Regions from separate parts of the Embleya sp. NPDC050154 genome, predicted to be linked through region 3. Evidence: riboswitches for the same ligand, from Rfam matches in the RefSeq annotation. Region 3 holds a riboswitch; each other region holds the start of a gene.
What was found. Region 3 has a riboswitch for cobalamin ahead of ACIBSV_RS15160 (energy-coupling factor ABC transporter permease). Riboswitches for the same ligand answer to the same signal wherever they lie in the genome.
Positions count from the first base shown of each region.

Region 1: it holds a riboswitch for cobalamin, as region 3 does, so the genes downstream of both, ACIBSV_RS25340 (cob(I)yrinic acid a,c-diamide adenosyltransferase) here and ACIBSV_RS15160 (energy-coupling factor ABC transporter permease) in region 3, are expected to answer to the same signal.
Region 2: it holds a riboswitch for cobalamin, as region 3 does, so the genes downstream of both, ACIBSV_RS02140 (prenyltransferase/squalene oxidase repeat-containing protein) here and ACIBSV_RS15160 (energy-coupling factor ABC transporter permease) in region 3, are expected to answer to the same signal.

Region 1 is NZ_JBITJP010000012.1:131,710-139,284, forward strand. Features, by position in the region: gene ACIBSV_RS25320 (ABC transporter permease) at 1-610, opposite strand, end outside; gene ACIBSV_RS25325 (ABC transporter ATP-binding protein) at 610-1,443, opposite strand; gene ACIBSV_RS25330 (DUF5708 family protein) at 1,717-1,911, shown strand; gene ACIBSV_RS25335 (Ig-like domain-containing protein) at 2,114-2,659, opposite strand; cobalamin riboswitch at 3,294-3,420, shown strand; gene ACIBSV_RS25340 (cob(I)yrinic acid a,c-diamide adenosyltransferase) at 3,479-4,072, shown strand; gene ACIBSV_RS25345 ((2Fe-2S)-binding protein) at 4,048-4,866, shown strand; gene ACIBSV_RS25350 (hypothetical protein) at 5,235-6,209, shown strand; gene ACIBSV_RS25355 (phosphotransferase) at 6,298-7,083, opposite strand; gene ACIBSV_RS25360 (hypothetical protein) at 7,127-7,456, opposite strand.
Region 2 is NZ_JBITJP010000001.1:457,628-465,202, forward strand. Features, by position in the region: gene ACIBSV_RS02120 (ECF transporter S component) at 1-139, opposite strand, end outside; gene ACIBSV_RS02125 (ABC transporter ATP-binding protein) at 136-1,866, opposite strand; gene ACIBSV_RS02130 (CbiQ family ECF transporter T component) at 1,863-3,098, opposite strand; gene ACIBSV_RS02135 (hypothetical protein) at 3,095-4,123, opposite strand; gene ACIBSV_RS02140 (prenyltransferase/squalene oxidase repeat-containing protein) at 4,120-5,616, opposite strand; cobalamin riboswitch at 5,714-5,855, opposite strand; gene metE (5-methyltetrahydropteroyltriglutamate--homocysteine S-methyltransferase) at 6,037-7,575, opposite strand, start outside.
Region 3 is NZ_JBITJP010000006.1:98,525-106,099, forward strand. Features, by position in the region: gene ACIBSV_RS15125 (bifunctional metallophosphatase/5'-nucleotidase) at 1-123, opposite strand, end outside; gene ACIBSV_RS15130 (protein phosphatase 2C domain-containing protein) at 364-1,176, shown strand; gene ACIBSV_RS15135 (glutathione peroxidase) at 1,288-1,779, opposite strand; gene ACIBSV_RS15140 (NAD-dependent epimerase/dehydratase family protein) at 1,909-2,823, opposite strand; gene ACIBSV_RS15145 (hypothetical protein) at 3,148-3,519, opposite strand; gene ACIBSV_RS15150 (class II aldolase/adducin family protein) at 4,312-5,166, shown strand; gene ACIBSV_RS15155 (RDD family protein) at 5,313-5,858, shown strand; cobalamin riboswitch at 6,048-6,257, shown strand; gene ACIBSV_RS15160 (energy-coupling factor ABC transporter permease) at 6,285-6,998, shown strand; gene ACIBSV_RS15165 (energy-coupling factor ABC transporter substrate-binding protein) at 6,995-7,390, shown strand; gene cbiQ (cobalt ECF transporter T component CbiQ) at 7,395-7,575, shown strand, end outside.

The DNA of each region.
Region 1 (7,575 bases), on a different contig from region 3:
GCCGCTCGGCCTCGGCCGCCGCGAAGAACATGGTGGCCCGCGGGACGGTACGCGCCGGCTGCGCGATGCCGGTGACCCGGTACGCGGCCGAGCCGCCGTGTGCGGCGATCTCGACCCGATCGCCCACGGCGACGCCCGCGCGGCGCGCGAGCGCGGCATCCAGGACCACCTCGTCCGGCCCGATCGGCGCGGCCCCTCGGGTGAGCGCGTACGGCGTCAGCGCCGCCGACTCCCAGGCGTGCCCCTGTGCCTTGCGACTGCCGCCGGCGCCGGTCAGCGCGGTCTCGAAGGTGCGTTCGCCGACCGCCGCGCGCACACCCTCCAGGCCCCGCACCCGATCCACGAGCCGCGCGTCCAACGGCACCCGCTCGGCCAGGGCGAAGTCCCGCTCCCGGTCCCCGGATCCGTCGCGTGGGCCGGTGAAGGTGGGATCACCGATCACCAACAGCGAGGCTTGGGCCAGGCGTTGCGGTGGCGCGTTGTTGCGTACGCCGGTCTCGAGCAGCCCGCCGCAGGCCATCACCACGGTCGCGCCGAGGCACAGCGCGACGAAGGTGGCGACGAAGCCACCGGCCCGGAAGCGCAACGTGCGCAGCGCGAGCCCCCACATCAGCGGATCCCGCCGAACGTCGGCCGCCCACCCGGGAGCGGGGCTTTCGCGAACGCGCCCAGGTGGGTCATGCGTTCGGCGATCGCGTCCACGATCGGCGCGTCCAGCCGGTCGGCGATCCGGCCGTCGGCGAGGAAGACCACGTGGTCGGCGAAGGACGCGGCGATCGGATCGTGCGTGACCATCACGATGGTCTGGCCGTCGGTTCGCACGGACTCCCGAAGCAGACCCAGCACCTCGGCCGCCGTCCGGGTGTCCAACGCCCCCGTCGGCTCGTCCGCGAACAGCACGGCGGGGCGTACGGCCAGCGCGCGGGCGATCGCCACTCGTTGTTGTTGGCCGCCGGACAACTCGTGCGGCCGGTGCCGGGCGCGGTCGGTCAGGCCGACGCGCGCGATCACCTCGGCGATCCGCCGACGGTCGGCGCGCTTGCCCGCGAACCGCAGCGGCAGCGTGATGTTCTGCTCCACCGTGAGGGTGGGCAGCAGGTTGAACGCCTGGAAGACGAAACCGATCCGCTCCCGACGGAGCCTGGTCAGCGCGTTCTCGTTCAGCTCGGCGAGGTCTCGGCCGGCCACCGCGACCGTGCCCGACGTGGGTCGGTCCAGGCCGGCCGCACAGTGCAGGAAGGTGCTCTTGCCGGAGCCGGACGGACCCATCACGGCGGTGAACGACCCGTGTTCGAAGGCGAGGGTGACCCCGTCGAGGGCGGCGACCTGGGCCGAGCCCTTGCCGTACACCTTGCGCACCGCGTCGAGCCGGACGGCCGGTGCCTCGGCACCCTCCCGCTCGTCCCCGATCGTGTGTCGTGGCCGTGTCGGTCGCCCGCTCACGTTCGTCCCTCCGCCGTTCCGGCCGCTCCCCGTTCACGGCACCGGATCCACGCTAGGAGCGTGAATCGGGCGTGCCCATGGGGCTGGCCGCCCTCCGGGGGTGGGGCCCGCCCCCATTCCCGGAGGCCCCGACGAACCCACCGGCCGCGGCGAACCCGGACAGGGCCTAGGCCGAAGTGTGTACGCCGGTTCGTTCCCGCGGAGGGCGTGCCGGGCCGGGGCCCGGACCTAGCCTCATAGCCGTACCCGCAGGTCGAGTGGAGGAGGAAGACCGTGGCGAAGGCACGCGGCTCGTTGACGGCCGGCCTGTTGAGCGCGGTGGTGGGCGGAGCCCTGAAGCTGTTCGCGGACGACGTGGACACACCGGTGGTCGCGCTCGGGAAGATCGGTGTCGTGTTGCTGATCGTCGGCATCGCCGAGCTGCTGTACGGGCTCTACCAGCTCACCCAGGAGGCCCGGAAGGGCTGACCGGGGCGACACCGGCCGGACCGAGGAGGCCCGGAGGGGCCGATCGGGGTGACGAGCCTGGGAAGGGCCATCAGACCGAAGAACCCCGGAGCAGCCGATCGGGGGAAGAGCCCCGGAAGGGCGATCAGACCGAAGAACCCCGGAACAGCCGCCGATCCGGGCACGGAACCCCGAACGGTTGATCGAAGCGACCCGGGTCCGCTCAGCCGGGCCGCCGCCGGCCCGGCCGCCGGTGGGCGACGAAGGCCAGGACACCCGCCCCGAGCAGGGCCGAGCCGAGGAAGGCCACGAGCAGCGACCCGCCGCCCGGATCGATCCCGGCGCGCGGACGCGCCGCCGACGCGGCGGAGGGCGCGCGGAGTTCGTCGACGCCGCGATGGACGCCGAGCTTGCCCGCCCGGGTCTCGACCGGCCGGCCGGACGCACCGGGGCCGGCCGCCACGTCGATCCGCACGCTCGCGGTGGCCTCGCGGCCGAGCCGGTCGACGATCGTGTAGCGAAAGTTGTCGCGTCCGGTGAAGCCCGGCCCCGGCGTGTACCGCAGCACCGAATTCGCGTCGCCCCGCTCGTCCGGCTGGAGCACCAGGCCGTGTTCGGGATTGGTGTACGACAGCACGACCAGCCCTTCGCCGGAGTCGCCGGCCAGGACCGGGACGTCCACCGACTGCCCGGCGCGAGTGCCCACCCGATCGGCGACGGCACGCGGGACGGGTGGCAGGTTCGGCTCGGGCTGGTCCCTGGACCGCACCCGGTCGCCGGACCCGACGGGGCGCCCGGCGCCGGCGCTCAACAGCGATGCGGATGGGGTGGGGCCTGCCGTCCCCGCGCCGAGGGGTCCGGCGGGCGGGGCGGTATGTCCCGACCCGGCGTCGAAGTCCGCAGCGGAAGGAGTCGGTCGCGCCGAGCCGGCATCGAAGAGCGGTACGGAGGAGGCGAGATGCATCCCCTCGGGGCCGAACCACCCCGCACAGGCGGCTGGATGCCCCGACCCGGCTCCGAACAGCGACACACAACACGCCAGGAGCACGCCCGCTCGACGTACCCGACATGCCCGACCCACCCGACGCGTCGGACCGGCTGGTTCAGGTGTTCCGGACACCGTGGACACGCATACCTCCGGCACTGATTTCCCGGCACGGCCGGATCGCGGATCGACTCACCGGCACCCTCCGGCGCCCGTCGGCACCCTTCGGCGCCGATACCGCCGGGCCGACGCCGGCCGAGGGAGCCGCTCTCGGAATCCGATCCTGGGCTTTACCCGCGCCGGTCCGGGGCTCGGCGCGCGGACCGGCGGCAAGCTTCACCCGCACGCGTGGTCCGGATCCGACGGTGGACCGGGCCCGTCGCGCGTGTCATGGTGGGAGGCGCAAGGCGACGGCGGTACGAGGAAGCCGGTGTGAATCCGGCGCGGTCCCGCCACTGTGATCGGGGAGCGACTCCCGAACCGGCCACGGCCCCGAGACGGGTCGGAAGGCCGGGAGGAGCGATGATCCGAGAGCCAGGAGACTCACGTCGTCGCCACCTCACCAACCGGGGCGGATTTCCCCGAGAGAGGCCGGTGCCGACCATGTCCTTGGTTTTGAGCCGGATCTACACCCGTACCGGCGATGCCGGCACGACCGCGCTGGGCGACAACTCCCGTACGCGCAAGACCGATCCGAGGTTGGCGGCGTACGCCGACACGGACGAGACCAACGCGGCGATCGGGGTCGTGCTCGCGCTCGGCGACCCGCAACCGCAGACGCGCGCGGTACTGGCGCAACTGCAGCACGACCTGTTCGACGTCGGCGCCGACCTGTGCGCGCCGATCGCCGAGGGGGACACCCGGCTGCGGATCACCGAGGCGGACGTGGCCCGGCTGGAGGAGCACTGCGACGCGTTCAACGCGGAACTGGCCGCGCTGCGTTCCTTCGTACTGCCCGGCGGCAGCCCGGCCGCGGCCCTGCTGCACGTGGCCCGCACCTCGGCCCGACGTGCCGAGCGCTCGACCTGGGCGTTGATCGAGGCGGACGAGCGGGCGACGGCAGGCGGTGCCGCGACCGTCAACCCGCTCACCGCGCGCTACCTCAACCGGTTGTCCGACCTGCTGTTCGTCCTCGCCCGGCGGGCCAACGCCGACGGTGCGGGTGATGTGTTGTGGCGTCCGGGCGACAGCCGCTGACCGGCGGGCGGTCGCGGTCCCACGGCGGCGGGCCGCTGCGCCGGCTCGCCGACGTGGGGCCCTACTTCGAGCTGCGGACCGGACCGATCACCGACGGCGCGGGCTTTCGGCCGTTGGCCGAGCTGTACGACCCGGCCGCGCCCGCCGCGTGGGCGGCCCGGGTGGAGCACGTACGGGCCCGGCTGCGGACCGAGGAACCGCGTGTCGCCGCGTCGATCCTGTATCTGGGCGTGGCCTCGCGGCTGTGGTCGGTGGCACTGGGTGCGGCGGTGCTCGGCCGGGTGGTGCCCGACCTGGATCCGGCCCGGACGTACTGGCGCTTCCCGGACGCCGGGCCGGTCGAGTTGTGGGCGCCCGATCCGGCGCCGGCGCCGGTGCCGGACGATCGCTCGGGGATCGAGCAGCTGCACGACGCGGTGCTGGTCGGGCATCTGGTGCCGCTCGCCGGGGCGACCCGAGCGGTGGTGCCGGTCGCCGAGCGGCTGCTGTGGGGCAACGCCGCGTCGGCCCTGGTCGGCGCGGCCCGCGTGTTGCACCGGCACCTGGCTCCGACCGAGCCGGAACTCGTGGCGACCACACGCGTGTTCGCCGACGGCCTGTTGGCCGCAGGCCGGTTGCGTGGAACCGGCCTGCACGGTGCGCTCGGCGCGTTCCGCCGCACCACGTGCTGCCTGTACTACCGGATCCCCGGGGGCGGTACGTGCGGCGACTGTGTCTTCCACGACAAGCCGCCGCGGCCGGCCCGGACCCGGATCGGGTCGTCGGCATCGGGTTTTCGGGGGAACGCGGGCTGAGCACCGTCGGCCTGCCCGTTCGGTTCGCTCGGGGCACCGGGAACCGTGTGTCGGGTCCCGCGCGGAGCGGCCGATCGGGTGAATCGGTCGGACACGCCGAGCCGCGCATCCGGGTGACATTCCCGGATCCTCGGCCCGGTTGTTTCTAGCCTCGGCCACGAGACACCGAATCCGGCATCGACGAATGCGAACGCCGGGGCCGTGTCCTCGGTCCTGCCGGGTCTGCGCCCCCGGCAGGATCGGGGAGACGGCCCCGGCCGTCGAAGGCCCGCCGAGGACGAATGACCGGGCGCCCCCGGGGCAGGCGCCAGGCGCGGTCCTCGGCGGTGACGCGAGGACATCGAGACCGTGAAGAGGAGTACGCACCGATGAGTACCCCAGGCCGAGACTCCGGCGGCAGGTCCGCGTCGCGCGATCCCGACGAGGTCGCCGCGTTCCCGACCGTCCTTCCCCCCGCCGTCGAATCACCCACGCAGAGCGCACTCCCGCAGCAGGAGCCGACGCTGAGCCGCAAACGTGAGCAATTGGATCACGCGGTGGAGGAGTTGACCCAGGCCGAGCCGCCCGAGACGGTGCACCGCAAGGTGGGTGAGGCCGCGGAGCAGGTCGGCCGAGGAAGCGACCGTGCCGCGGGGCGGGCCCGACGCCGGGCCGAACGGCTCGAAGCGGCGGCCGGCGAAGCCGTCGAACAGGCCGCGGGCACCGTCCGCGACCGGGCCGGGGAGGCCAAGGACGCCGCCCGTGACCGGGCCGGGCAAGCGAAGGACGCCGCGCGGGAGGGGGCCGGGCAGGCCAGGAAGGCCGCCCGCGACCGGGCCGAGCAGGCCAAGGATGCCGTCCAGGACCGAACCGAGCACGCCAAGGACGCCGCGCGGCAGCGGGTCGAGCAGGCCAAGGAGACGGCCCGACACAAGACCGCGAAGGCCAAGGAGGCGGTCGGCCACCGCGCCGAAGAGCTCATCGAAGCGGCCGGACACCGCGCCGAGCAGGCCAAGGAAGCCGTCGAGCACCGGGCCGGAGAGCTCAAGGAAGCGGCCGGACACCGCGCCGAGGAACTCAAGCAATCGGCCGGACACCGCGCCGAGGAGCTCAAGGACGCGGCCGTGCACAAGGCCGGTCAGGCCCGCGAGCTGGCCGGTGACCGGGTCGGACACGCCAAGGACCGCACCGTCGAGGTCGGACACACCGCCGGCAACCAAATCTTCGACCACACCCCGGACCCGCTCCGGCACGCGACCCTCACCGGCTCGGCGGAGATCCGCCGGCGCCCGGTGCCGGCCGCCGCCGCCGCAGTTGCGACCGTGCTCGTCCTGATCTGGGCGATCCGCAGGTCGCGCCGCTGAATCGACCGCACCGACCGCCCGGCCGCACCCGCCGCCCCGGCCGCCCCGACCCTCGGGCCGGTGCGCCGGGCGCGGCAGGGAACCCGGATCAACGGCCCACCGCGTCCTCGGTCCACTTCCGCAACATCCGCCGGGTCGCCGCGTCCGCACCGGGTCCGTACTTCGCGGGCGCCGTCGCCGCGATCGCGATCCGCACGTCCGCCTCGGCCCGTTCCGCGCCCCGCGCGTACTCGGCCGGCAGCGTGGCGTCCAGGGTCGCGGCCAGCTCGGGATCGGCCGCGTGCGCCAGGATCAACCCGGTCAGGTCCTCACCCGGCAGCCCATAGCCCGCGTGCGACCAGTCGAGCAGTACGACGTCCTCGTCGCGCGCGATCAGGTCCACCGGCCGCAGGTTCAGATGGCAAGGCACGTACGGCAGTTCGAGGGTCCGGGCGGCCAGTGGTCCGACCGGCGGCGGGCGCTCGAACAGCCAGGAGGGCCCGGCCGGTCGGGGGACGGCCTGCGCGGCGCCGAGTCGCCGGGCGAAATCGGCCCACCGGGTGACGTTCCACGTGGTTCCGGACCGCCCGCGCACGAAGTCCAGCCACAGCGCGACCGACCCGTCCTCGCGCGGATCCGCGCGCAGTCGCCGAGGCGCGGTCAGCCCGAAGTCGGCGTAGACGCTGTGCGCGAAGCCGCTCTCGTACGCCTCGACCTCCCGGGCCCAGTAGCGCGGATTGGCCGCCGCGGTGCCGTCCGGTGTCGCGAGCTTGAGGACCGCGTCCGTACGGCTGCCCAACACGTGCCACACGTCGGCGTGTGTGGACAGCGGTGTGGCGCCCAGCGGGGAGCCCAGTTCGGGCGGTACGGACTCGATGCGCACCGGCGGCGGCACGGCGGACTCACTCAGGGTCGGCTCCGGGACGGGGGACCGGCGGTCAGCGGAAGACCGGGGCTCGGGGCGGGCGCCGGCGGCCGATGTGATGCCGGTAGGCGAGCAGCGAGGTCGAGCGACGGGCGTGCCGCGGTCGACCCGATCGCACGGTGTGCCCGGCCGGCCGGGGCACGGTGGGCAGCGGGGTCGGGATGGCGGCCGCGGCCACCGCGGCGGGTTCGACCGCCGGTCGCGCGGTGGACGGCACGGGCACGGGCAACGGGGTCGGCGGCGGCGGGGTCAGCGAGCCCAACATGCGGTCCTCGAGCCAGGAGAGCCCGGGTATCAGCAAGAACATCACGATCGGTGCAAGCAGAGCGAGGACCAAGTACATGATTGCCGCCTGGGGGTGAGCGCGTCCGGGCCGTAGTGAGCACCTAGCCGGTGACGATCAGCGCAAACGTGACAGTTAGGCAACGAGGGCCGTTGACCCAGGTCCGAAGATGATCGATT
Region 2 (7,575 bases), on a different contig from region 3:
ATTCCGGCGAGGGCGAGGCGAACAACGGCCACAGGAACATCGCCAGGCCCGCGATCGAGGCGATGGTGAGCACGATCGCGGTGCGCGGGGTGATCCGGATGGCGTTGCCGCGCTTGGTCGGGGTCGGTGCGATCGTCATCCGGTCGTCTCCCGGTCTTGGGCACGGCCGCGAACGTCGCGTGGCGCGGGCACGGACTCCGGCGGGACGAGCCGCGAACGGTCGGCGTCGTCGGCCGCGTCGGCTTCGGCTTCGGCTTCGGCTTCGGCAAGGGCGTCGCCGACCGTGGCGACGGTCAGCCACTCCGCGGGCGCGAGGATCTTGGCCACCTGTGGCGCGAACGCCGGCGAGGACACCACGACCTCGGCGGTCGGGCCGTCCGCGACGATGTCGCCCTCGGCCATCACCACCACACGGTCGGCGACCTGGGCGACGAATTCGACGTCGTGTGTGGCGAGTACGATCGCCCGTCCGGCGTCCGCGAGTTCGCGCACGACGCGGACGAACCGCCGCTTCGCGTGGTAGTCGAGCCCTCGGGTGGGCTCGTCCAGCAGCACGACCCTTGGTGCGGCGACGAGTTGGATGGCCAGGACGAGCGCGAGGCGCTGCCCCTCGGAGACGTCGCGCGGGTGCAGGGCCCCGTCGATGTCGGGCGCGATGCGGTCCAACAACGCCCGGCACGCGCCGGCCTCGGCATCGGATTCCCGGTCGGCCTCGGCGCATTCCGCGTCGACGGTCTCCAGGTAGAGCAGATCGCCGGGGGTTTGCGGGACCAGGCCGACCAGTGCGCGGGCGCGCTGCGGGGCGGCTTTGCCCGGATCCTCACCCGCGACGTCCACCGTGCCACCCTGGCGGGGTCCGGAGCCCTGAAGGGCCCACAGCAGCGAGGACTTGCCGGAGCCGTTGCGGCCCATCAACGCGGTCACCTGCCCGGGAGGCAGATCCAGGTCCAGGCCGCGAACCGCGATCACGTCGCCGTAGCGCACGATGATCCGACGCGCCGTCAGCAACGACGCCGACGGGCCAGCGGGCGAACCCGGCTGCGGCGGCGTCCGGCCGACCAGGCGTGCGCGCAGCGGCGCGGCCAGGCGGCGGGCGTCGCGCACCGACAACGGCAGGGGTGACCAACCGGCGAGCCGACCGAGTTCGACCACCGGTGGGGCGATGTCGCAGGTCTGAAGGATCTCGGCGGGCGGGCCGTCGCGGACGGTGCGGTCGCCGGGCAGGTGCACGAGTCGGTCGGCGTACTGCACCACACGTTCCATGCGGTGCTCGGCGACGATCGCGGTGATGCCCAGGTCGTGGACCAGCCGGGTGATCGCGGCAAGTACGTCCTCGGCGGCGGTCGGGTCCAGCGCGGAGGTGGGCTCGTCCAGGACCAGTACGCGCGGGTGCGCGGTGAGCACCGAGCCGATCGCGACGCGTTGCTGTTGGCCACCGGAGAGGGTGCGCAGCGGGCGATGGCGCAGTTCGGCGATGCCCAGCAGGTCCAGGGTCTCCTCGACGCGCTTGCGCATGACCGGCGAGGGGATGGCCAACTGCTCCATTCCGTAAGCGAGTTCCTCCTCGACCGTGTCGGTGACGAAGCCCGCGAGGGGGTCCTGACCGACCACGCCGACCAGGTGCGCGAACTCGCGCGGTGGCCGGGAGCGGGTGTCGATTCCGTCGACGAGCACGCTGCCGCGCAGGGTGCCGCCGGTGAAGTGTGGGACCAGACCGTTGATCGCGCCCAGGAGGGTGGACTTGCCGGCGCCGGTGCGACCGACGACCAGGCACAACTCCCCTTCGGGAATGCTCAGTTCGACGTCGCGCAGCGCAGGTTCCGGCGCGTCGGCGTAGGTGATGGTGACGTCGCGGAATTCGATCACCGGACGGACTTCTCCCTGATGGTGGTGCCGGCATCGGCCGGGCCCGGGGTCGGTGTGCCGGCCGTCGTATCCGGCCGGGGCACGGTGTCGCCGAGCCGGGGCACGGTGAGCGGGGGCGGCGGTGCCAGCCACGCGGGCAGCGCGCCCACGACCAGCGCGAGCGCCGGCAGCGGCGCCAATTCGGGCCACGCGAGCGGGCTCAGCGACGGATAGAGGTTCCCGGCGTCGATCCGGCTGGTCAGGTAGAGCAGCGCACCGGTGCCCAACCCGCACGCGGCGACCGCGAATTCGGCGAACCGCCAGCGATCCGGCAGGTAGACGCTGCGGTTGATCCGCCGGCCGGTGAGCACGAAGCCCATGCCGGCGACCACGATCCCGCCGGGCAGCATGGTCGCGCCCAGATAGCGCGGGGCGCTGCCGTCGAGCAGCGCGTACACCCCCACGCAGACGCCGAGCAGGCCCACCAGGGTCAGTACGCCGGTGAGCAGTCGGATGGCCCGAGGCAGGTGCCGGTTGCGGCCGTACCCGCGCGAGTCCATCGCGGCGGCCAGCGCGAGCGATCGGTCCAGCGCGTCCTGGAGCACCGGAATCGCGATCGAGCGCAGCGCCCGCATGCCCTTCTGCGCGCCGCCGCGCAGCCGGCGGGCCCGGCGTACCCGATGCACGCTCTCGATGAGTTGCGGTGCCACCGACAGCGCGACCACCACGGCCGCGCCCACCTCGTACAGCGCCGCGGGCACCGCCTTGAGCATGCGTTTCGGGCTCGCGAGTGCGTTCGCCGCGCCCAGGCACACGATCATCGTGGCCAGCCGCAGCCCGTCGTAGAACCCGCCCAGCACGTGCTCCAAGCCCACCGGGCCGAACAGGTGGATGCCCGCCGCCCACGCGGGCAACGGGATCTCCGGGAGGTCGACGAGCACATGGCCGCTCGCCGCCCCCGCACCGAAGATGATCCGGAACAACACGCGCATCACGATGATGAACAGGCCCAGGAACAGGTACATGCGAAAGGCCAGAGCCCACGGCGCGTCGCCGCGTCGGTTGGCGACGACGAACCCGGCCACGGCCAGGATCAGCGCCAGCAGCAGCGGATTGGTGGTGCGACTGGCGGCAGTGGCCAGGCCCAGGGCCCACAACCACCACGCGCCGGGATGCACGGTGCGCGGCAAACGCCCGCCGCCGCGCCGGAACGCGGCGGCGATCGGCGTTTGTTTCGGGTGGGGCACGGTCATCCCGATCCGTCCGCGCGTGTTCGCCGGCGCCAGGCGGTGAACCCGGCCGCCGCGCAGATGGCCACGAACAGGGCGATGCCGACGATGGTCATGGTCGGGATTCCGTCCTGCTTCTTCGTCGCCAACTCCTCGCCACCGGTCCACGTCTGACCTTGTGGCGTGACGCCCGAGGGCTGCGCGGACGGCGCGGCGGAACCGGGCTCACTCGCCGCCGCGGTCGGCTCCTCGCTCGTGGGCGCGGCGGGCGGCGGCTCGGATTCCATCGGGTTGCCGGACACGCCGGGCCCCGGGGCGAGCGGATCGCTCGTCGAGGTGCCGGCGCCGGTAGCGGTCGTGGTCGAACCGTTGGACGTGGTCCCGGCGGACGTCGAACCGGTCCCGCCGGCACTGGAGTTGCCGCCCGGGGCGGTCGACGTCGTGCGGTTGGCGCCGTTGCCCTGCGGCGGTTGCGGGTTGTCGGTCCGGGGCGGCGGGTCCTGCGTCGCGGGTGCCGCCGGGCGCTTCGGTGCCACCCGGGGTGGCGGGTTGGTGGTCTCGGTCTTGTTCTTGGAGAACGACCAACCCTCGAAGCTGCCGAGCGGTGGCTTGCGGTTCATCACACCCCACTGGCTGTACGTCCACGAACCGCCGTTGGACGAGTGCCAGTACGACCAGTACGCGGAGGCCGGCGGCGTGTCGATGCACGCCTCGGAGTTCGCGCCGGGCCTGCCCTCGACCCGGCAGATGAACGCCTCGCCCCAGCGGGCCACACCGGCGATCTCGATACCCGCGTTCTTCAACGCGGCGTGACCGGTGGCCTGGTCACCTCGTGCGCAGCGCACGATGGTCGTGCCGCCCAGTTCCTGGAAGTCGATCACCACCGTCACACCGTTGGCGTCCGGGCAGTAGCCGGGGGTGCCCTTGGCGGTGTCGACCGCGTGCGCGGTCGGCGCGGCCACGGTGACCTGGGCGGTGGCGGGCAGCGCGAGCAGGGCCAGCGCGGTGACCACGCGGGCTGTTCGGCCGCCCCTCCCACGGCGCCTCATGTGCGCTTTCCGTTCGTGCGCCGCGCGCCGGCACGCACGGCGAGGCCGGTGCCGACCAGTCCGAGGGAGAGCATGAGCAGTCCGCCGACCTGGGCGCCGGTTTTGGCGAGGCTTCCGCCGCCGCCCTTCGTGGTGCCCCCACCGCCCGAGCTGCTCGTGCCGCCCGACACCGAGCCGCCGGTGCCGGCGGTGGTGGTCGTCGCGGACGCGGTGATCGACGCGCTCGCGGTCTGGGTGAGCGAGGTGGTGGGTGTGCCGGACGTCGACGCGGACGGCGTTTGGGACCCGGTGTGAGTGGCCGAGCCGGTGGGCTTGGGGGTGCCGGAGTCGGTCGGCTTCGGCGAGGTCGAGGCGGTGCCGGTCGGCTCGGTGGGGGCCTTGCCGAGGTCACCCAGCGGGACATCGGCCAGCACGAGCAGGGCCTGCGGGGTCGCGCGGCGCCATTGGTCGCGCTGGAAGTCCGGAATACCCTCGGCCTGGGCCGAGGTGAGGGCCTCCGCGTTGTAGGCGATCGTGCCGATCTCCTTGTCGGCGGCGCCCGCGTTGTCCTTGGTGATCTGGTGCTTGACCACCCACGCGGCGGCCTTGTCCGCCTCGGCCCGGTAGCCGGCCGCGTGCAGGGCCTGGCCGGCCAGGCCGGTGCTGTTGGTGTTCGATGCCGCGGTGGGTCCGGAGCCGCCGAACGAACCGTCCTCGCGCTGCTCGGACTTCAGCCAGTCCACGCCCTTCTTCGCTGCGGCCGCGGCGCCGACCGACTTGCTCTCGGTCGCCGCCGAGAGCAGCGCCTGCACGGCCATGCCGGTCGAGTCCGGGTCCAGCACGGTGGTCGGGGTGTCCTGGCAGGTCGAGCCGGTGCTGCCCAACTGACCCGGATACAGCCGGAATCCGCCGCTGGGGCACTGCTGCTTGATCAGGAAGTCCACCGCGCTCTGCGGCACCCCGCCGCTGCGGGCCAGACCCAGCACGGCCAGCGACTGCCCGAACGCGTTGCTCGAGTCGGGACTGCCGGTGAGCTTGTCCCGGATCCGACCCGCGTCGTCGCCGGCGTCCGCCCCGGCGATCAGGTCCAGCGTCTCGGCGCGCATGTCCAGGCCGCCGAACCTGGTCGGATCGCGGTCGGCGATCACGGCGGCGAAGAGCACCTTCGCGGTGGCACCCGCGATCCGCGAGCCGGGCATGCCCCACTCCTCGGCGCTGTTGTACTTGCGGATGTTGGCGGCCACCGCGTCCGCGGCGGCCTTGACCGCGGCGGGCTGTGAGCGGGTGGCCGACAACGCCATCATCGTGTCGATGGTCAGGCCCCAGTCGGAGCCGGCGAACCCCGGTATGCCGCCGTCGACCAGTTCCCCGGCCTGCCATTTCGCCGCCGCGACGGCGTTGTCGGCGTGCGGGTTCGCGGCGTCTGCCGACGCGGAGAAGACGGGGGAGGCCGCGACCAGGACCGCGCCGCAGACCGCGACGGCGCCGGTGTTCCTCACGGTGAGCCAGGACATCGATGGGACCCTTCCGAGACCAACGCGTCCCGGGAGCCGACCAATGCGGGCATCGGTCGGGCGTCCGGGCCTCAGCGTGTAGTCCACGACAGCTGGAGCCTTCAATTCGTACGCACCCAGGCATTCCGACTCGCGGCGGCCTTTCGGCCGCCGCCTACGGTTGCGGGTCAGTGCCGGACTTCGACCGGCTTCCCCTGGGTTTCGAACTATGAAGTTGAGGGTGCCGACACACGTCGGCGTGTGGAGCATACGGAGCATTCCGGCTGTCGGACAACAGCACGAGCATGCGATCAACGGTGCCGTGCGTCACCAACCGTGAGCCCGCGGTGGACAATCGCACGCCGTTCGGGCACGCATGGCCGCCGCGACGACCCGGACCGCCGGGGCGGGGCGTGCCTTCCCCGCCCCGGTGGTCCCGACTCAGGACGCGGCGTCGGGGAGCGTCGCCCGTACCCCGCGCGCCGCCGCCACCAGGTTCTCCAACGAGGCGCGAACCTCGGGCCAGCCGCGGGTCTTGAGGCCGCAGTCGGGGTTGACCCACAACCGCCCGGCGGGGATCGCGGTCAACCCCTCGTGCAGCAGAGCGGTCACCTCCTCCGCACTCGGGACGCGCGGGGAGTGGATGTCGTACACACCGGGACCGGCCTCGCGCGGATAGCCGTGGGCGGCGAGCTCCCGGGCGACCTGCATGTGCGAACGGGCGGCCTCCAGGCTGATCACGTCGGCGTCGAGGTCGTCGATCGCCTGCACGATGTCGCCGAACTCGGCGTAGCACATGTGCGTGTGGATCTGGGTGGCCGCGCGCACGCCGGAGGTGGTCAGGCGGAACGACTCGGTGGCCCAGGCCAGGTATTCGGCGCGGTCCGCGGCGCGCAGCGGCAGTGTCTCGCGCAGCGCTGGTTCGTCCACCTGGATGACCGAGCCCCCCGCGTCCTCCAGGTCGCGGACCTCGTCGCGCAGCGCCAGGGCGACCTGCCGGGCGGTGGTTCCGAGCGGCTGGTCGTCGCGCACGAAGGACCACGCGAGCATGGTGACGGGGCCGGTGAGCATGCCCTTGACGGGGCGGTCGGACAACGACTGGGCGAACGAGGTCCAGCGCACGGTCATCGGCTCGGGACGGGAGATGTCGCCGGCCAGGATCGGCGGGCGCACGTACCGGGTGCCGTACGACTGGACCCAGCCGTGCCGGGTGGCCACGTATCCGGTGAGTTGTTCGGCGAAGTACTGCACCATGTCGTTGCGTTCGGCCTCGCCGTGCACCAGGACGTCGATTCCGGCCTTCTCCTGGAAGGAGATCACGTCGCGGATCTCGGACTCGATGCGTTCCTCGTAGCCTGCCTCGTCGATGCGTCCGGCGCGCAGGTCGGCGCGGGCGGTGCGCAGCTCGCCGGTCTGCGGGAAGGAGCCGATCGTGGTCGTCGGCAGCAACGGGAGTCCCAGGTGGGCACGTTGGGCCGCGGCGCGCTCGGCGTAGGGCAGGCTGCGCCGGCCGTCCGCGTCGGTGACCGCGGCGGCGCGGGCACGTACGGCGGGGTCGCGGGTCAGGGCGGAGGTCTTGCGCGCGGCCAGGTCGGCCCGGTTGGCGGCGAGATGGGTCGCGATGGTGTCCGTGCCCTGGCCCAGGCCGCGGGCCAACGTGACGATCTCCTCGGTCTTTTGCCGGGCGAAGGCGAGCCATCGGGAGACCTGCGGGTCGATGTCGCGCTCGTCGCCGGCGTCCAGGGGCACGTGCAACAGGGAGCAGGACGCGGACACGTCGACGCGCTCGGCCAGGCCCAGCAGGGTACCCAGGGTGGCCAGCGACCTGCCGAGGTCGTTGATCCACACGTTGCGCCCGTCGACGACGCCGGCGACCAGGCGCTTGCCGGGCAGTCCGCCGACGGCGGCCAGGGCGTCCAGGTTGGCGAACGCGGCTCCGGTGAAGTCGAGGGCGAGCCCCTCGATCGGCGCCTTGGCCAG
Region 3 (7,575 bases):
GCCGGAGGGCCGGCCCTGGCCGGCGCGTGCGTCGGCGGTCGCCGTGCCGCCCATGGCGAGCAGGCTCGCGGCGACCAGGCCGGTGAGGGCGAGGCGACCGCGGCGTCGTCTAATCCCGAGCATGGGATCCCTTCCGATGGCGCGCAGTGGTGACGCGCGTAGAAATGGGGACTGTAGGTGTCACGAAGGCAGAGATTAGGGGCAGTTCCCCCACCGGGGGGAGACCTCACGCGAAACCGTTTCGTGAAACCGTCGTGAACTCGGGCGACCGCCGTGCGCACAGGGCATGATCAACCACCGTTTCCCACCCCCGGGCACTGGGCAGCCGTACGGCGTGGCACCTAAAAGGGAGGGATGTCCGCGATGCGCGTGGAATTCGCGACCGAACCGGGTCATCCGGGCAAACCGAACGAGGACTTCGTCGTCGCGGGACCGACGACGCTGGTGCTGCTGGACGGTGTGACGTCGAGTTCGGACAACGGGTGCAAGCACGGTGTCCCTTGGTTCGTCGAGCGGTTGGGCACCGCCCTGTTCACGCACAGCGGTGGCCGGCCGGACCGGTCTCTGGCCGAGTGTCTGCACGACGCGATCGAGGACACCTCGGCACTGCACGTGGACGGCTGCGACCTGGCCCGGCCGGACGCACCCGCCGCGACGGCGGTGGTGGCGCGCGTGGTCGAGGACCGGTTGGAGTACCTGGTGTTGTCCGACTCGACGCTGTTGATCGAGCGGGACGAGGACCTGACCGTGATCACCGACGATCGCCTGGACGTGATCGGCGTGGCCGCCCGCCGGCGCCGGGACGCGCATACGACCGGCACACCCGAGTACCTGACGGCGCATCAGGAGTACGCGGACACCCTGCGGGCGGCGCGGAACGTGGCCGGCGGCTACTGGGTCGCGGCGGCCGATCCGGAGGCGGCGGGCGAGGCGTTGACGGGCGGACTGGACCTGGGCGAGGTACGCGCGCTCGCCGTGTTGAGCGACGGGGCCAGCCGGCTGGTCGACCGGTTCGGGCTGAGCGACTGGGATCGACTGATGACCACGCTGCGGCACTTCGGGCCGGCCGAGGTGTTGGCGCGGGTCCGGGCAGCGGAGGCCTCCGACGCGGACGGCACGCGCTGGCCGCGCGGGAAGCCCTGCGACGACGCGACGGCGGTGTGGGCTCTGGTGTAACCGGCCCCCGCGGATGCGCGCCGGACGCCGGACCGCGCCCCGATCCGGCCCCGAACGTCGAACGTCGGTCGGGTCGTCGACGACCCGACCGACGTTCGACGCGCCGCCGGACTATTTCGGCAGCACGCTCTCGATCGCGGCGATCAGGTTCGGATCGTGCGGGTCGGTCTGCGGCCGGAACCGACCCACGATCGCGCCGTCGGCGGAGAGCAGGAACTTCTCGAAGTTCCACTGCACGTCACCCGCGCCGCCCTCGGCGTCGGAGGCCGCCGCGAGCACGTCGTAGAGCGGATGCCGGTCCGGTCCGTTGACGTCGATCTTCTCGGTCAGCGGGAACGTGACGCCGTAGGTCGTGGAGCAGAACTCGAGGATCTCCTCGGCGCTGCCCGGCTCCTGACCCATGAACTGGTTGCAGGGCACGCCCACGACGGTGAAGCCGCGCGCGCCCAGTTCCTTCTGGAGTTCCTCCAGGCCGGTGTACTGCGGGGTCAGGCCGCACTTGGACGCGACGTTGACGACCAGTGCGACCTTGCCCTCGGTGACACCGCCCAGGGTCGTACGCTCCCCCTCCAGCGTGGCGATGGGGGTATCGAGGATGCCCATGATCGTTGTCCTTCCTGCGTGGTGCCGCTCGCAGCGACGCGATCCGATGACGTGGAGCGCTCCGAGACGGCGCGAGTAAGACCTGAAGACTCGACGCTATCGAGCACAGCGGTAGGCTGCCCGACCGCGTCAGGCCGAATCACCACGCCGTGTGGCGTACACATCCGCCAGTCCCGCGCGCCACCCCACCGCGCACGGACCGGTGATCGCCGCGCGCTTGCCGGTGTCCTGCACCTGACCGCGCAGCGTGCCCGGTTGCTCGCGCACCACCACCTCGGCCGGCAGGCCGCTCAGATCGGCCATGTGCGCCGCCCAGTCCTGCACGCTCACCGGCTCGTCGCCGCCCCAGTTGACCACCGTCGCGGGGGTGGACGCCGCGTCCAGCAGGGCCGCCGTCTGGCTGTTGATGTCGTCCTGGTGGATCGGGCTGTACATGCACGGATCCCAGCGGGTGACGATCGGTTGCCCGGCCAGCACCGCGTCCAGGTGCATCGTCGGCAGGCCGCCGCCCGGGCCGTAGGAGGCGTTCATCCGGGCGATCACCACCGGGAGGTCGAACGCGCGGGCGCAGTAGCGCGCCACCGCCTCCTCGGCGGTCTTGGAGACCGAGTAGGTGGGCGCGTGCGAGACGTTGGCGTCGCCGAGCGGGTCGGTCTCACGGAAGACGTGCATCGGGTCGGGATGCGGCTTGAGCACCGACGCGGTGGACATCACCAGCGCCGCCTTGGCCCGTCGACAGTGCTGGAGCAGCAGCCCGGTGCCCTCCGCGTTGACCCGCAACGCCTCGTCGTAGTCCAGCCCGGGACCCTGGAAGGTGGCCAGGTGCAGGACATGGGTGAAGTCCTCGGGCAGGTCGCCGAAGTCGCCCGAGCCCAGGTCGACGGCGCGCGTGGTCACGCCCAGCGCGTCCACCCGCTTGCGGTCCTCGGCGTTCGAGAAGCGGGCGATGCCCCATACCTCGTTGTCCCGGGCCAGGTACTCGGTCAGCGGGTAGGCGATCTGGCCCGCGGGGCCGGTGATCAGGATCTTCTCGCCGGACAGCATGCGGCTCCTCGGGGACTCGGGTACGCGATCCGTAACGGATCCGGCTGCGATCCGTACGCGAAGTACGACGTCGAGCTTCGACGGTACATCTGACGTACCGTCATATCCGAGACGGAGCAGGGAGACCAGAGCGGTCGCACGTGGCCCCGGACACCCTCGCACGTGGTCCCGAACACCCGCGCGCGGCTTGCCGGGCACCCTCGCGCCGGTCCCCGGACACCCCGATGGCGCCCACCGCACGGGGGTGGCGGGGGCGCCAGGGGTATCGAGGATGGGTCTGCGGGCCCCGACGGCGGGCCTCGAACGCGCCGCCGGGGCGCGAACTCAGACCTCGATCTCCTCCTCGATACGCTTGAGGCTGTGTCGGGCCAGCGCGAGGTTGGCGCGGTCCTTCATCAGCACGATGTAGAGGAACAGGCCCTTGCCGGCCCGGCCGCTCAGCGGCCGGATCACGTGGTACTGCTTGCCGAGCGTGATCAGGATGTCCTCGATCTGGTCGCCGAGGTGCAACATCTCCATCGTGCGCATCTTCGCGCGCATCACGTCGGTGTTTCCGGCGGCGGCCACGTTCAGGTCGAGTTCCTTGCTGCCGCCGAGAATTCCGAGCGCCATTCCGCTCGTGTAGTCGACGAGGGCCACACCCACGGCGCCCTCGATCGTCATTGCTTCCTTGAGGGCCGTTTCCATACTGGCCATGATTGCCTCCGGGGCGATCGGCGGTGCGGCTTTCCGGTGGACTCCGACAGGCTCGTCCTCGGGCACTGCTGCGACACCCGGGGTCGGCGGCCCGACCGGGATCACCGCGATCGGGTCGGCGTCGACTGCTGCGTTGGGATCGGCCTCGATTGCTTCGATGACATCCGCCTCGGTCACAGGGGTCCACTCGGTGTCGGACCCGGTCGGCAGGTCGCCTGATCTGCGCCGGGACGGCCTCGACCTTCGCGGGGGTTGTGCCATCTCCGCCCAACTCCTCGCGATCGGGCTCCTCGACGTCGAAGCCCGGGCGGGTGAACCCCGCCGGCCCGCGTCCGCCTTGGCCCGCACCGGCACCGGATCGCCGCGGCCGAACACGGGCGTCGCCGAGGGCGCCCGTGCGCCGATACTCACAACCTCCGTCGAATTCACGCCCCCGCCGCTCAAGTCACGCGCCCCTTCCCCCTGTGTGCGCCCGTTCTTTCCGCGCGCCCGTACTTTGCGCGTTGCCCGTATCTTGTGCGTCTGTCGCGGGTCCGGAAATTCGAGTTCGACTGCTTCGAACTCGACCTCCCGGACTCACTGAACGGCAGCGTAGAAGCAGCTCGAAGAGCCCTGCGGCCAATATTCGATTAATTTCCGGAAACCCGGTCCCAACGCGACCCGGGCGCTAAAATCCCCGGCCTCGCACGAACGGCCCGCCGTCGGGGGCTGTCCTGGGAAGTGACTCGCCGGTAGCGTCGGCCGCGTCCCACGCCCCGCATAGCAGTCCGAGTCGAGTTCGAGGAGACGCACATGTCCGGCACCGATGCTCCGCAGGCCCAGGACGTGCCGGGCCGGCAGCCGACCCCGCCGCTGCCGGTGTCCCCGGCCGACCTGAGCTTCGCCCTGCCGCCCACGTTCGAGACCGTCGAACAGGAGCGCCGGCACCGCAAGGAGCGGTTGACCGCGGCGTTGCGGCTGTTCGGTCGGTTCGGCTTCGAGGAGGGGGTGGCCGGCCACATCACCGCGCGTGATCCGGAGCTCACCGATCACTTCTGGGTCAACCCGTTCGGGATGTCGTTCAAGCACATCACCGTGGACGACCTGATTCTGGTCAACCACGAGGGACAGGTCGTCGAGGGCCGATTCCACGTCAACCAGGCCGCGTTCGCGATCCACTCGCAGATCCACGCGGCCCGTCCCGACGTGGTCGCGGCGGCACACAGCCACTCCGTGCACGGCCGGGCGATCTCCGCGCTCGGCATCCGACTCGAACCGATCACTCAGGACGTGTGCCCGTTCTACGAGGATCACGAGCTGTTCGACGACTACGCGGGCGTCGTACTCGACGCCGAGGAGGGCCGCCGCATCGCCAAGACGCTCGGCCCGCGGAAGGCGCTGATCCTGCGCAACCACGGCCTGCTCACGGTGGGGCAGTCGGTCGACGCGGCGGCGTGGTGGTTCATCACCATGGAGCGCTCCTGCCAGGTACAGCTGCTCGCCCAGGCGGCCGGCGAGCTCAAGCCGATCACGCCGGAAAACGCGCGGCTGACCCGGGAACAACTGGGCAACGACACGGTCGCCTGGATCAACTACAAACCGCTGTACGACGTGATCAGCCGCTCCGAGCCGGACCTGTTCGGCGTGGACGGCCCGATGACGATCTGATCACCCGAGAATCCGATCGCCGCCGTCGGCGCCGGATCCGGGCCATCCGGTCCCGGCCGCCGACCGGATCCGCCGACCGGGCGCAATCTCGCCGATATCCGGCCGCGTCGGGAGTCAAATCACCCGGTTGCGGAAAGTACAACAGCATGTACGAACGGAGCCTTCCGCGGCACTTCGCCCGCTCGGCGCGGCCCGCCCGCCCGCGCGCCCGGGTGTGGCTGCCCGAGGTCGCGAGCCCGGTCGGCCCCTCGGTGCTGTGGCGCCGGATCGGCCAGTTCGTGGTGGACGTGCTGGCGTCCGCGCTGTTGCCCGGCGCCGCGATGTTCCTGTTCGTCCTGCTGCCCACACATCCCGACGGTTCGATCCGCAGCGGCCCGCTGACCGCGACGATCACCGTCGGTGTGCTGATGGTCGCGCTGGCGATCCTGTTCTGGTACTGGGTACTGCGGCCCGCCGAGCACGACGGGCGCACGTGGGGCATGCAGATGTTCGGTATCCGGGTCGTGGACGTGTCCGGTGGGCGGGCGGGGCGGCGTCAGCTCGGGATCCGCTGGCTGCTGCTGTGCGTCGACGCGTTCGCGCTCGGCGCGGTCGGCCTGACCGCGGTGCTCACCAGCGAGCGGCGCCAGCGGGTCGGTGACCGGGTTGCGGGCACCGTGGTGGTCCGGGGCCGAGGACCCGGCCTGGACTGAGCACCGCGCGGCGTGCCTCGGCGCCGAGCCGCGCCACACCGCGCCACTCCGCATCGCACCGCAATCGCGCCCCGCCGCACCCGTCGACGATCACGCTCCGGAATGCGGCAATTGCTCGACCGCTCCGCCCGCATTGTGGTCTTGCGCACGGTTTGCAAAAGCCATCTTGTCGCCATGTCCATCCGACCACTAGTGTCGGCTCGCCGTGGTGCTCGGGAAGCCGGTTCGATGCCGGCGCGGCCCTCGCCACTGTGATCGGGAAGTTCTCCTCCACCCCCGCGGAAACGTTGATTCGTCGCCGCGGGAAGCCACTGGGACCGCTCGCGCGGCCCCGGGAAGGCGGAGATGTGAACGTACGACCCGTCAGCCAGGAGACCGGCCACGGCGATCGTCCGTCCACGAGGTGTTGGAGAGGGACCCTTCCTCATGCATATCGCAGAGGGCTATCTGCCCTGGGAACACGCTGCCGCCTGGGGCGTCGCGTCGGCCCCGTTCGTCGTCCACGGCGCCCGCGCGCTCACCCGCGAGGTACGCGACAAACCCGAGAACACGCTGCTGCTCGGCGCGTCCGGCGCGTTCTCGTTCGTGCTGTCCGCGCTCAAGATCCCTTCCGTCACCGGTAGTTGCTCCCATCCCACCGGTACCGGACTGGGCGCGATCCTGTTCCGGCCGCCGATCATGGCCGTACTGGGCACGATCACCCTGCTCTTCCAGGCGTTGCTGCTCGCGCACGGCGGGCTGACCACGCTCGGCGCGAACGTGTTCTCCATGGCGATCGTCGGCCCGTGGGCCGGCTACGGCGCGTATCGGCTGGCCCGTTCGCTCCTGGACGGACGCGGCGGCACCACTCCGCTGGATGTCGCGGTGTTCGTGGGCGCGTTCGTCGCGGACCTGAGCACCTACTGCGTCACCAGCGTGCAATTGGCCCTGGCCTTCCCCGACCCGGACAGCGGATTCGCGGGCGCGTTGGCCAAGTTCGGCGGCATCTTCTCCCTCACCCAGATCCCGCTGGCGATCAGCGAGGGTCTGCTGACCGTCCTGGTCGTGCGCTTGTTGCGGCAGTCCAGCCGCGGCGATCTGGTCCGGCTCGGTGTGGTCACGGACGCGCGGATCGCGCGCGAGGAGGAGAAGTCCAAGTGAAGCGCTCCACGAAGATCAACCTGCTGATCGTGTTGGCCGTGGTACTGCTCGCGGTCCTGCCCGTGGTGTTCGGCATGGGCGACCACAAGGACGAGCCGTTCGCGGGCGCCGACACCCAGGCGGAGACCGCGATCACCGAGAACGACCCGGACTACGAGCCGTGGTTCAGCCCGCTGTACGAACCGCCGTCCGGAGAGATCGAGTCCGGTCTGTTCGCGTTGCAGGCCGCCCTCGGCGCGGGCGTGGTCGGCTACATGTTCGGGGTCAAGCGCACCCGCCGCCGGCTCGCGCCGGATGCCTCGGACACGCCCGACGAACCGACCGCCGCTTCGGCGAATGCCGCCGGGGCGACACCAGCGGACCAGACGCCGGCATCGGTCCCGGGCCGCTGATTCCGTGCTGCCGATCGACGCGGCGGCGCACGCGAGTTCGTGGCGTCACCGCCATCCGGCCGACAAGGCCGTGCTCTCCTTCGGGCTGCTCGGGTGCGCGGTGGCACTGCCGCCGTGGCCCGGCGCGGTCCTGGTCGCGGCGACCGTCCTGGTCGTCGCGTTCGGCTTCGCGCGCGTGCCCGCCC